Regions from separate parts of the Ihubacter massiliensis genome, predicted to be linked through region 1. Evidence: riboswitches for the same ligand, from Rfam matches in the RefSeq annotation. Region 1 holds a riboswitch; the other holds the start of a gene.

Evidence for each region. A riboswitch is a leader RNA that binds a small molecule or an ion and turns the genes downstream of it on or off. The one in region 1 is predicted to bind ZMP and ZTP.
Region 2: another riboswitch for ZMP and ZTP. It lies ahead of pflB (formate C-acetyltransferase); the one in region 1 lies ahead of NIA71_RS10240 (formate--tetrahydrofolate ligase).

What each region holds. Positions count from the first base shown of each region.
Region 1 is NZ_JAMXVH010000001.1:2,201,913-2,208,855, reverse strand. Features, by position in the region: gene ylqF (ribosome biogenesis GTPase YlqF) at 331-1,176, shown strand; gene NIA71_RS10245 (ribonuclease HII) at 1,169-1,834, shown strand; ZMP/ZTP riboswitch at 1,868-1,952, shown strand; gene NIA71_RS10240 (formate--tetrahydrofolate ligase) at 2,067-3,743, shown strand; gene NIA71_RS10235 (hypothetical protein) at 4,172-4,768, opposite strand; gene NIA71_RS10230 (acyl-CoA dehydratase activase) at 5,006-5,767, shown strand; gene NIA71_RS10225 (double-cubane-cluster-containing anaerobic reductase) at 5,804-6,943, shown strand, end outside.
Region 2 is NZ_JAMXVH010000001.1:671,991-678,933, reverse strand. Features, by position in the region: gene NIA71_RS03040 (MATE family efflux transporter) at 1-725, opposite strand, end outside; gene NIA71_RS20035 (DUF2752 domain-containing protein) at 816-1,193, opposite strand; gene NIA71_RS03035 (DUF4234 domain-containing protein) at 1,198-1,548, opposite strand; gene pflB (formate C-acetyltransferase) at 1,663-3,894, opposite strand; ZMP/ZTP riboswitch at 3,952-4,033, opposite strand; gene NIA71_RS03025 (GGDEF and EAL domain-containing protein) at 4,112-6,028, opposite strand; RNA gene rnpB (RNase P RNA component class A) at 6,155-6,506, opposite strand; gene NIA71_RS03015 (Nif3-like dinuclear metal center hexameric protein) at 6,561-6,943, opposite strand, start outside.

The sequences.
Region 1 (6,943 bases):
ATATGCGGCGATCCTTTTTTTATGGCAGAAAAGATGGGGCCGGGAGCAAATCAAATCATCGTGATCCGTGCCTGGCAGCCTTCCCAGCGATGATTTTAGGCCTTTTTTTCTGCTAATCCACCTAAAAACAGCAGGAAACTATCGCTTTTTAAGCTTTTTGTCTTTCGTCACGATGAAAAATCATCGTAAAGTTAGGCCAAAACGAGTTCTAGCGATAATTTTGCTTTTCGGCCTTTATGAATCCGGGCCCGAAGGGTCCGCTCCCTGCATTGTAATTCCGCCCAATCCCTGCTATAATAAAGTACACTGAAAAAACGAGAGGAACAACCTATGATGGAACATATAAACTGGTATCCGGGACACATGAAAAAGACCCGGGAGCTGATCCAGGAAAATCTGAAGCTGGTGGATGCGGTGGTGGAAGTGATCGATGCACGCATCCCGGTTTCCAGCAGAAATCCCATTATCGACGAACTGGTGAGAAATAAGAAGCGCATCATCATTCTCAACAAGAGCGATCTGTCGGACAGCGAGGCCAATCAGGAATGGGAGCAATACTTTCGGAAAAGAGGCAGTCAGGTCCTGACGATGAACTGTATGAAGGGCGGTGGGGCGGCACAGCTTTTAAAGCTGCTGTCCCGGCTGCAGGATGAGAAAAACGCCGGCCAGGTCAGGCAGCGGCCGTACCGGCTGATGATCGTGGGCGTGCCCAATGTGGGCAAGTCGTCTCTCATCAATCGTTTGACCGGAAAAAAGAGCGCCCAGACAGGGGACAGGCCGGGGGTGACCAAAGGCAAGCAATGGCTCAACCTTCCGGGCAATATGCAGCTTTTGGATACGCCAGGGATCCTCTGGCCCAAGTTTGAGGATCCGAAAGCAGGCCTTAATCTGGCTTTCTGCGGTTCGATCAAGGACGAAATCCTCGATGTGGCTACCCTGGCCCTGGAGCTGATTGCCGTCCTTCAAAACGGCTATGCGGAACTTCTGGCACAGCGCTACAAGCTGGACGGAGTAGAAGAGACCCCGATTCAGACCATGGAAGCGATAGCGCTCAAACGGGGCTGCATTCTCCCTGGGAAAAAGATCGATTACGAACGAATCGCCAAAGTGGTGCTGGATGAGTTTCGCGCAGGAACGATCGGAAAGATCACATTGGAAAGGGTACCCCATGAATAAGCAGGAAAAAGAGATGCTTTTGGCCCGGCGGCTTGTGGAAATGAAGCAGTTTGACAAGGAGCTATGCGGAAAAGACGTGATGTTTATCGCTGGCGTGGACGAAGTGGGCAGAGGGCCCCTGGCCGGTCCGGTGGTGGCGGCCTGTGTGGTGCTCCCGGAGGATTTTGATGTGCCGGGTATCGACGATTCCAAAAAGTTGACGGAAAAAAAGCGGGAAGCCTTGTATCCTCTGATTAAAGAAAAAGCTCTGGCCTATGGAATCGGTATGGCGGATCATATGCGGATCGATGAGATCAATATTCTTGAGGCCACAAAGGAAGCGATGATTCAGGCGGTGGAGGAGGCCTCCCGTATGCTGAAAGAGAGGGCGGGGGCCGGGATTGAGCATATCCTTTTTGATGCCATGATCATCAAGTCCATTCCAATTCCCCAAACCTCCGTCATAAAAGGAGACAGTAAGAGCTTGTCCATTGCAGCGGCCTCGGTTTTGGCCAAGGTCACTCGGGACCGGATGATGGTGGAAATGGCGCAGCGTTACCCGGGATACAGTTTTGAAAAAAATAAAGGTTACGGAACAAAAGCCCATTATGAAGGCTTGCGGCAGCAAGGCCCGTGCCCGATCCACAGGCGGACGTTTTTAAAAAACTTCTTAAAATAAAGCTTGATTCTCCATAAGGGAGATGCTATTATTTATTTGTTATACGACTGACGGAACAAGTGGAATGGACCACGTGGAGTATAATGTATATGATGAGCCGACCGTCTGGGCATTTGTCCGGATTGCCAGGCTCTTTTTGCGTATATGGAGAGCTTCTGTGCCATTGAAAAAGGCAAGAGAATCGGCCCCAGTTATAACTGTTTGTAAACGTTGATTGAAAAGGAGAAATGAAATGGAAATCAAAAGTGATATTCAGATCGCTCAGGAAACAGAGATGAAAAACATCAAAGAGATTGCAGATGCTGCCGGTCTTGACCAGAAGTACATTGAGCTGTATGGAAACTATAAAGCCAAGGTAGACTATAATTTGCTGGAGGAAAAAAAGGATGGCCCAGACGGCAAGGTGATCTTGGTGACCGCCATTTCTCCCACACCGGCCGGCGAAGGTAAGACGACGACAACCGTCGGCCTTGCCGATGCGCTGAAGAAGATTGACAAGAAGGTGTTGGTGGCGCTGAGAGAGCCGTCTCTGGGCCCGGTATTCGGCGTAAAAGGCGGAGCTGCGGGCGGCGGATACGCGCAAGTGGTTCCCATGGAGGACATCAATCTCCATTTTACCGGAGATATGCACGCCATCGGCGCTGCAAATAACCTTTTGGCCGCAATGCTGGACAACCATATTCAGCAGGGAAATTCGCTGGGAATTGACCCAAGGAAGATCACCTGGAAACGGTGCGTGGACATGAACGACCGTCAGCTGCGTTTTGTGGTGGACGGCTTGGGCGGAAAAGCCAACGGAACGCCACGGGAGGACGGCTTCGACATCACCGTTGCCAGCGAAATCATGGCTATTCTCTGCCTTTCCAGCGATATTGAAGACTTGAAGAACCGAGTGGCCAACATTATTGTCGGCTATACATATGACGACCAGCCGGTAACAGCCGGACAGTTGAAGGCCCAGGGAGCATTGGCAGCTCTTTTAAAGGATGCCCTCAAGCCCAATCTGGTACAGACTTTGGAGCATACTCCGGCCTTTATCCACGGCGGTCCTTTTGCCAATATCGCCCACGGCTGCAACTCGATCATGGCTACCCGCATGGCGATGAAGATGGCGGACTACGTGGTAACGGAAGCCGGATTCGGGGCTGATCTGGGCGCGGAAAAGTTCCTGGATATTAAATGCCGCATGGCGGGCATTAAACCATCGGCAGTTGTGGTAGTAGCTACGGTACGGGCATTAAAACATCACGGCGGCGTAGCCAAGGGCGATCTGGGACAGGAAAATCTGGACGCCTTGGAAAAAGGCCTGCCCAATCTTCTCCAGCATGTGGAAAACATCACCCAGGTCTACGGACTTCCGGCTGTTGTGGCGATCAACCGATTCCCGACGGACACTGAAGCTGAATTAAAGCTGGTGGAAGCCAAATGCAAAGAGCTGGGCGTTCATGTAGCTCTCAGCGAAGTGTGGGGAAAAGGCGGCGAAGGCGGTATTGCTCTGGCAAAAGAGGTAGTGCGTCTCTGCGATGAACCGAACACGTTCAGCCAATCCTATCAGCTTGACCTGTCCATTGAAGAAAAGATTCGTGCCATCGCCACTAAGATTTATCGGGCCGATGACATCAATATTCTTCCGGCTGCCAGAAAACAGATGGACCAGCTGGAGAAGCTGGGCTTTGGAAACCTGCCCATCTGCGTTGCCAAAACTCAGTACAGTTTTTCTGATGATCCCGCCTTGCTGGGAGCACCAAGAGGCTTTACACTGACCGTGCGCAATTTGAAAGTATCTGCGGGAGCAGGATTTATTGTGGCGCTGACCGGGGATATTATGACAATGCCGGGGCTGCCCAAAGTTCCTGCTGCGGAGAAGATCGATGTGGATAAGAGCGGAAAGATCACCGGTTTGTTCTAAGACGTTTTTTGGAAGACCCCAGGGCGGGAGCATATTGCTTCAGCCCTGGGGTCTTGTTATATAGCGGGTGGGAATGACCAATTTCCAGGCAGCTCCGGAAAAACTTTTGTGAAAATCCGCACATTTTTCGTAAAGTTGTGGGTTTGAGGGGCTTCGTCCTGAGAAAAAGAAGGACTGACTCCCAAACGTTTGATTTAAGGAGGCTCAATCGTTGAAAGAAGCGTAAGTTTTTCGTGATTTTAAAAATCTTTTCCTCAAGAGCCTTATCTGGCAAGCCGCCGCTTGGAAAAGAGCATCATCCCTTCCAAAGCCACAGCCCGGCCGCTGCTGGCAGCAAAAAAGACACCCGGCCTCTTTGAGGCGAGTGTCTTTTTAAATGGTCAGTCTGCGATCAGGGAAGATGCATATCCGTAAATGCACCTGCGAAACTATTCCACCGGTGCAAAAGCATTTTTGTAGGTATCGAAGTCTGCTGTACAAAGGTGGCTTGCTTTAACAGCCTCATCCCCGCTGTTCAGCTCCTTCAGCACAATATTTGCCATTTCTTTTACCATATAATCCTTATTGCTGTCCTCAGTATCTAATGAAGTCTTGACAAATGTATATTCAAAAGCCGGCGCCTGGTATTTCTTCTGGTCCGCTTCCTTGCAAGGCACCAGGAACACCGTCTTTCTGGCATCGCATTTTACTGTTTTCTTACCTTTAATTTGCTTGTCGTACTGTTCCTTTGTCATTGTGACAGTCATAGCGCCGCTGGAATCACCGGTATTGGCCGCATCGATCAGTACCACCTGATAGTTGCCTTCCGTTTCCTTTGTTTCCGTAATACGCATGTCGCCGCTTTCCGTCTCCGCCATTACCACGTAAGAAACATCTTCAATCTCGTAGCGGCCGTTTTCATCGGCGCTGACGTTTGCGGCTGCTTTTTCCGAATCAGCCCCGCTGCTTGCGCCACCCTTACCTGAGCAGGCCGTAATGCCAAGGACCAGGCAAAGCGCTGTCATAACGCAAACTATTTTTTTCATTTAACAACCTTCTTTCCTGTTATTGATACACACATCTCCCCTGAGCGAAAGCCTGTCCCTAAATCTGGTATCAGGCCCTCTGAATCCCATTGTAACATAGTTTGTCCAGTAAAAGAATACCAATACCCATATCTAAAATTTAATTAGTAAAGCTGTAATTAATAGAAATTATGAATTAGACGCTTACCAAAACGCTCTATTATAATAACAGGAAGAAAATGGAGAGGAGGCTTACGATTGGACTACATAGGAATCGATATCGGATCCACGGCCACAAAAGTCGTGGTCAGAGGCGACCACAACGGCCATTTTGCCATGCCTTCCGGGTGGAACAGCAAGGAGACCTCCCAGGCGGTAAAAAACAGATTAACAGAAGCAGGCGTTGATCTTGCAGAAAAATGCGCTGTCGCCGCTACTGGCTACGGGCGGATTTCCGTCGATTTTTCAGACTATCGGATCACCGAGATCACCTGTCATGGCCGGGGCGGATTTGAGCTGACGGGAGAGGACTGCACCATCATCGATGTGGGCGGACAGGATACCAAGATTATACAGATCGAAAACGGGCAGGTTTGCGATTTTTTGATGAATGATAAATGCTCCGCCGGTACAGGAAAGTTTCTGGAAATCATGGCAAACCGCATGGGCGTGACCATCGATGAGCTCTTTGCTTTGGCTAAAGAGGGGAAGCCGCTGGCCATCAGCTCTTTGTGCACGGTTTTCGCTGAGTCGGAGATCGTCAGCTATATGGGAGAAGGACACCCGAAAGAAAATATCGCCGCCGGGATCGTCGATTCGGTAGCGGAAAAAGTAGCGCAGCTCTACGGAAGGCGGCCTGCAAAAAAAGGAATTTACCTCACCGGCGGGCTGAGCCACTGCCGCCAATTTGCAGATAGAATCGAGGAGCGGCTCAGTACAGAAGTAAGGACGCTAAAGCTGGGCAGATACGCGGGAGCACTGGGAGCATCAATTCTGGCCGAAGAAAAGGCCGGTAAATAAAAAAACTGCTCATACAGTCACAGAAAGGAAATGAACATGGATGTAAGAAAAGAACTACCAGAGATTTTTGAAGATTTTGCAGAAGAACGAAGGAACGCTTTTGTGCGGGTGAAAGATTTGAAGGAACAGAATATCCCGGTCGTGGGCATGTTCTGCACCTACTTTCCCCAGGAGCTGGCATTGGCCGCGGGAGCAGCGCCGGTTTCCCTCTGCGCCACATCGGATGAAACTATATCCGCGGCTGAAGAAGATTTACCGAAAAATCTCTGCCCGCTGATCAAATCCAGCTACGGGTTTGGAAAAACGGACAAGTGTCCTTTCTTTTTCTTTTCCGATCTGGTAGTGGGCGAGACGACCTGTGACGGAAAGAAAAAAATGTATGAATATATGGCTGATTTTAAACCGGTACATATCATGGAGCTTCCCAATAAAAACAGCGAAGCCGGGCTGGTCCTCTGGAAAGAAGAGATCATTCGCATGAAGGAAAAGCTGGAAGAAGTCTTTGATAAAGAAATCACCATGGACGATATTCGTGAAGCCATCCATATTAAGAACGCAGAGCGGCAGGCCGTGAAGGATTTTTACGCCATCATGAAGGACGAGTACCCGCCTATTTCGGGCCTCGACGTGCTCAAAACCCTAGAGGGGATCACCTTCCACTTTAACAAAGAGCAGGTTCCGGCCGAGCTTTCGGCGCTGCTTGCGAAAATCAAAGGCCAGGAGGCTGTAAAAGAAAGAAAGCCCAGGATTGTCATTACCGGATGTCCAATGGGCGGAGCTACCAGAAAAGTAGTGGAAATTATCGAAAGCCAGGGAGCATGCTGCGTGGCCTTTGAAAACTGCACGGGCGCAAAAGCCATTGAGGACAATGTGGATGAGAATATGGAAGATGTATACGAAGCGCTGGCGCAAAAGTATGTCAACATTGGATGCTCCTGCATGAGCCCCAATCCGAATCGCTACCAGCTGCTGGGCAGGCTCATCGACGAATACAGGGCCGATGCAGTGATCGACATGGAACTTTCCGCCTGCCACACGTATGCGGTCGAGTCGGGATTGATCCGCAGGTTTGTGACCGGCGAGAAGAAAATTCCTTATTTCAGCATCGAAACCGATTATTCCAAGGCTGACGTAGGCCAGCTCGCCACCAGGATTGCGGCCTTTATCGAGATGTTA
Region 2 (6,943 bases), 1.5 Mb from region 1:
CGTATTACGTTTTTTTCCATCTTAAAGCCGCGAACTTTTACAACCACTTGATGGTCCTTTCTAAACAGAAGAATTTGTCCCAAGATCATGGAAAACAGTTGTCCGATGATCGTAGCTACCGCTGCGCCGGTAACACCCATTTGGGGGAATGGGCCGATTCCAAAGATCAAAATCGGATCCAGAACAATGTTCGTTGCGGCTCCTACTATGCTGCAAAGCATTGGAAAGAGCATATTTCCAGTTGCCTGAAGAATCTTCTCGGTTGTAACTTGTACCAATACAAAAATCGAACCAATTGTAATGATACGCATGTAGTCAATCCCGTTCTCCACAATATAGGGCGTATCGGAAAGAAAATTCATGTAAATGTTGGAAAAAATGATTCCGATTAAGGCAAATCCAATCCAATTGAAAAAGGACAGCCGGTAACCGCAGCTTGCCGCCATATTGGCTTCTTCAAAGCGTTTGGCTCCCAATCTTCTGGAGATGAGAGAATTGATGCCGACGCCGGTACCGACGCCAACTGCGATAAGCAGCATCTGCACAGGAAAGATGTAGGTAACCGCAGACAAAGCCTGCTCACTGATCATCGACACAAAGATACTGTCGACAATGTTATAAAGCGCCTGAATCAACATGGATAAAATAGCTGGCCAGGGCATAGTCGCAATCAATTTTCCGATCGGCATAGTGCCCATCTTGTTTCCCTGAATCTGTTCACTCATAAAAAATACCTCCTTATCACAAGGAGATATTATATTACGATTTGAAACAAAATTCAACAAAGTTTCCTGTTTATTTGTATAAAAAAAACTTTACAGATTTCTAAAAATTCCAAAGGCCAGCAGAAATGCGACCATTATCCAGCATCCCCGCTGCTGCCACTTGCTCAGCTGCAAACCGCCCAGACGTATGTACCGCAGACTGAGCGAGATCAACAGATACGCAAGAAAGGGGAGGCAAAGAAAAACTGCTGGATTCCAGGAAAATGCGGCGGCAAAATCAAAGCGCAAAAGGGCAAGACACATCCGTGATACTCCGCAGCCTGGGCATTTAAGGCCCGTGGCCTGATTAAAAATACAAGGCAGCCACCACCCCCAGTGAACAGCTCCGTATGCAAAGATTAGGCCTGCCGAAAGGAGGCTTCCCCAGATCAAAGCAACTTTTCTGCAGCGTTTTCTGCCAGACTCCATCATGCTAATAAATCGGGTGAATTTTATTCATCTCGTTTTGGGATAAGGCCAGCACAATGATGTTAAATCCGAACAATTCCAGGATCAAGTACAGCACATTGCTGTCATGGCCGGTAACGATGCCCCTTTCCGATTTGATCGTATCCAGTTTTTCCCCCATTTTAAACGCCCAATAGATACCATAGATGTTGCAGGTGATCAGGCTGAGCAAAAAACAGGCGATACCGGACATATCCGCAGCGTATTCCGGCTTTTCCCGATTCACCTCGTCAGTCAGCACAACAAACCAATAGATCGAATAAATGCCGCAGGTTACAATCGATAATACAATCGATAAAGCTATGTTTCTGTTCATTTCTGTTTCTATCCCTTCTTTTACTTACTAATCCTATGATACGTTCCAATTATAGATTGATGCCAGTTCTTATGCAAGAAAAATCAGGAATTATTAATAATAATGTCATAATTTTTACATTGCTCCGTGGAAAGTCCGCTTGATCACTTCTTCCTGCTGCTCTCTGCTGAGGCGCACAAAGTTGACGGCGTAGCCGGATACACGGATCGTTAGAGACGGATACTGTTCCGGATGCTCCATTGCTTTTTTCAAAAGCTCTTTTCGCATCACATTCACGTTGAGATGATGAGCTCCCTGGCAGAAGTAACCGTCCAGCAGCGACACTAAATTGTATTCCTGCTGTGGCGCATCCTTGCCCAGTGCTTCCGGGACAATGGAGAAGGTATTGGAAACGCCGTCCTGGCATACGGTGCGATATGGAATCTTTGCAACGGTATTGAGCGAAGCCACTGCACCGTTCACATCTCTTCCGTGCATCGGGTTTGCTCCCGGCGCCAGCGGTTCTCCATATTTTCTGCCGTCCGGTGTGTTCCCGGTCTTTTTCCCATACATGACATTGGAAGTGATGGTCAATGCTGACAGCGTATGTCTGGCATCTCTGTACATCGGATGCTTTTTCAGCTCTGCGGAAAAATGCTTAACAATTTCAATGGCAATATCGTCGACTGCATCGTCGTCATTTCCGTATTTGGGGAAATCCCCTTCTACTTCAAAATCAACGGCAACGCCCTGTTCATTGCGAACCGGGCGGACTTTTGCAAATTTAATCGCAGAAAGCGAATCCGCTGCACAGGAAAGTCCTGCGATGCCGAAAGCCGTCAGCCTTTCAACGTGGGTATCATGCAGGGCCATCTGGCTTGCTTCATAGGCGTATTTATCATGCATATAATGGATCACATTCATAGTATCCACATAGAGCTCGGCAACATAAGCAAGTACTTTCTTATAGCTGAGCATAACTTCGTTGAAATCCAAAACATCGTCGTATTCAAGAGGCTTGATTTTGGGGATGACCAGATCGCCCGTCAGCTCGTCCACGCCGCCGTTGATGGCATAGAGCAGGGATTTGATCACATTGGCCCGGGCGCCGAAAAACTGCATCTGCTTGCCCACGCTCATGGCGGAAACGCAGCAGGAAATGGCATAATCGTCGCCGTAAACAGGGCGCATCACGTCATCGTTTTCATACTGGATGGAATCGGTCTCAATACTCATCTTGGTACAGTAGCGCTTGAAATTTTCCGGAAGATTCTGGCTCCAGAGCACGGTCAGATTGGGCTCCGGCGCTGTACCGAGGTTTTTCAGGGTATGGAGATAACGGAAGGAGTTTTTCGTAACCAGCGTTGTTCCCTTTACGCTCATACCTCCGATGGCTTCCGTTACCCAGGTAGGATCGCCTCCAAAGAGTTCGTTGTATTCGGGGGTTCTCAGATGGCGCACCAAGCGCAGCTTAATGACAAACTGATCGATCAATTCCTGGGCTTCTTTTTCCGTCAGCGTCCCCCGCTCCAGATCGCGCTGGATATAGATATCCAGGAAGGTGGACGTTCTTCCCAAAGAAGTGGCCGCTCCGTTGTTCTCCTTAACACCGGCCAGGTATCCCAGGTACACAAACTGTACGGCCTCACGAGCGTCGGCCGCAGGCTGGCTCAGGTCGATTCCATACTTTGCAGCCATGGCCTTAACTTCTTTCAGTGCGCGCACCTGCTCGCGGAGCTCTTCCCGGATACGGATCAGCTCATCGGTCATCGGACCGTCGGCCATCTCAATATCCTGCTGTTTCTGCTCGATCAGATAATCGATGCCGTAGAGCGCAATTCTCCTGTAATCGCCGATGATCCGGCCTCTTCCATAGGCATCGGGAAGGCCGGTCAAAAGGCCGTTATGTCTTGCAACCTTGGTTCGATTGGGATAAGCATCGAACACACCTTCATTGTGGGTTTTACGGAATTCATGAAAACGCCGTTTGATTTCCGGATTCATTTCATATCCGTACTGCTCCAGGGCGGATTCAGCCATACGGATACCGCCGTAGAGGTTGATCATGCGTTTGAGAGGAGCATCTGTCTGAAGTCCTACGATCACTTCGTTTTCCTGATCAATGTATCCCGGCTTAAAGTTATCGATACCGGAAACTACGTCAGTTTCTACATCATAAATACCATGTTCGATCTCTTCCAGCAACAGCTCTTTGCATCTGTTCCAGACTTTTTCCGTTCGTGCGGTGGGTCCTTCCAAAAAAGAGTCGTCGCCGCTGTAGGGCGTTACGTTTTTTTGAATAAAATTCCTTACATCGATCACGTGTCTCCAGTTTCCGCTATTAAATCCTTCCCATTCTTTGCGCATGTTATCTTTCCCTCCATATAATCGATCAAAATAGAAAAAGCCGCACCATCCGGGCTTTTTCTTAGCCCAGACGGTCGGCTTTAGTTCACGATCATACTCCATGTGGTTTTTTCCACTTCCGTCAGTCATATGACTTTTTGAATATACTATATCTTGGGGGTTATTGTCAAGAAATTTTATGTGAATATTGTTCAAAATTTCCTACGGCTGCGGCTGCTCAAAGTTTTCTGAGCCAAGCAAACGCTTCATCTTCGGCCATTGGTTTGGCAAACAGGAATCCTTGGATCAAATCAATTCCGCATTGGCTGACAAAGCGTTCTTGTTCCTCTGTCTCTACGCCTTCCGCTAATACCTGCATCCCCATTTCGTGGAAAATTCTTGTAATACTTCTGACCATCATCGCGGACTTTTTACTATTCATGGCAGCCCAAATCAGGCTTTTATCCAATTTTACCGTATCCAGAGGCATGGTCATAACAGATACAATATTGGAATAGCCTGTCCCGAAATCATCCAGCTCCATGCGTACACCTTTTTTCTGCATACGCTCTGCGAACTCACTGACGCATTTAGTGTTTTCCAGCAAAATGCTTTCGGTTATCTCTATTTTGATCTTGTTAAAAGGAGTACCGCTGCTGGTTATAATTCCCTCCACCCGGTCCGCCAAATCTATCTGTGAGAACATATGCCCGGAAAAATTCACATGGACCCCTTCAAAATTAGGGTTTACTTCTGATATTCGATTGATGAACCGGCATGTCTTTTGTAAAACCTGATAGGTGATATCGACAATGATCCCCGTATCCTCTGCAATGGGAATAAATTCGTTGGGATACAAAGGACCAAGAGGCGAATTGGGAATTCGCAAGAGGGATTCGGCAACCACATATTGTCCGGTATGATTCGATATGATCGGCTGATAAAAAACAGAAAAGGTGTTTGCTTCCAGGTTTTTCTCTAAAATAGTGATAATCTGTGATCGCCTGCGCACTGCTTTCAGCATCTCCTGACCGCAGTAATACGCGCCTGCCCGCTTGCTGTCTTTTGCCTTGGCTACTGCATATTCAATGCCATTGATTAAATCTTCGACAACCTTTGCGCTTTGAGGATAGCGTACGATACCGATGGCTGCCGGAATGACACAGCTGTTTTCGTCTACTGACCAGGGTTCCTGCATACGGGCGGTCAGGCTCTCTACAATCTTTTTTATGTCTTGATCGCTTGTCCCTTGACAGAGCAGAGCAAATTCATCTCCTCCGTAACGATATAAACAATGCGGTTGCGCTCTTTTAATTAAAAAGTTTCCAATTTCACGTAGAAATCGATCCCCTGTATGCTGGCCGTATGTATCGTTGACGCGGCGAAAGTCCCTCAGCGAGAGTACAATGAGGGTAAAATTTCGCGATTTTCTCGTCTGCAATTCCAGCATTTTGAGGAATTCCTGCCTGTTGGGCAATCCGGTTAAATAATCGGTGGAATTCTGTTTGTTCTGCAAATACAAATAGATGATCAGCAGCGCGCAGGTGGCGGCGGATCCGGACAAAATGACGGTGGGATAAAGCTGCTGAACAATGATGACCAGCACTGCGATAATGGGAAAGGTGGCCAGAATTTTTCTAATAATGGGGTCCACCTGTTTTCTTCTGACAAAAGCGACGGTGATCGCTGCCAGGCAGTAAATGTAGAAGATCAGGTAAGTGGTTATGATCAGGGGTCCCTGGAAATATGCGCCGGATGCGTCGATGTGAAACAGCTCTTTGCAGAAGGGGTTGATCAACACCAGCACCAAGTAGAAAATTCCTGGAATAGATGTCCATTTCATGATTTTAAGGGCGTTTCCCTGGCCTTCGAAGACTGTTGCGATGGTATAGAAAAAGTAAGCCATTCCCATCAGAGGAGTGGCGATGAAATAGATGGTCGTCACAAGCCAGGTCAAAAGATTGATGGAGTGCTCCGGGTATGAAAGCATTGCGGTCGATAAAATGTTAAAGCCGATCGCGCAAAAAGTCGCTGCGAAACAAAAGTAGAACAAGCGGTTTTTCAGCGATGGGACCAAGCTGCTTTTTCGGGAATAGAACCAAATGATAAGCAAGTATACGAGTGAAATACATTCTGCTGCAATATTCCAATGCATTGGGCACCTCTTTTACCTCTTTTGATATGGATTTACGGAGCAACTGCACCAACAAAAAAACTTCTAGAATCATGATTCTTCTCTAGAAGTTTACCATACTAGGCCTTTATTTTCAATCTTTTATAAGTTTCGGGCAGCCCGTAAGCCGGGTTCTGTATTTGGCAATCATCTATCTCGACGTACTGTCACCAGCACGCTCCAGCGACCTACCTCTCGGGCGGCGACGGGCAGCCGCCTTCTTTGCCCTATTTGGTCTTGCTCCGGATGGGGTTTACACGGGAAATATGTTACCATACCTCCCGGTGAGCTCTTACCTCACCATTTCAACCTTACCACGGCATTACCCGTTTCGGCGGTGTGTTTCTGTTGCACTTTCCCTATAGTTACCTACGCCAGACGTTATCTGGCATCCTCGCCCTATGGAGCCCGGACTTTCCTCATACACCCAGGTGGTGCACGCAACTGCCTGGACTACCCAAAACTTTGTTTATTATATCATTTTCAAGGAGCTTATGTCTACCAGATTTTCATTTTACAGCATCTCAAAGGGATCGATATCCACATCGGATGCCAGGACCTGTATCTGCCCGCCGGTCTTTTCGATTAATTTATCCGCAAAATTACCGGCAAAGGATTTTTCCGTTCCATAATGGCCGGCATCGATCACTGCCAGGCCAAGGGCTTTCGCCTTCTGGGCATCGTGGTATTTCAAATCGCCTGTGACAAAAAGCTGACATCCATTGGCCGCGGCCAGCTCCATCAAATCCGCACCGGCTCCGGTACAGATGCCCACTGTTTTAATTACCGAATCCGGTTTGCCCACTGCACGGAATTGCTCCGGATCCATCTCCAGCTTAACAGATAAAAGATCCAGCGCCTCAACCAGCGTCATTTCCTGTTCCAGCTGCCCCACCC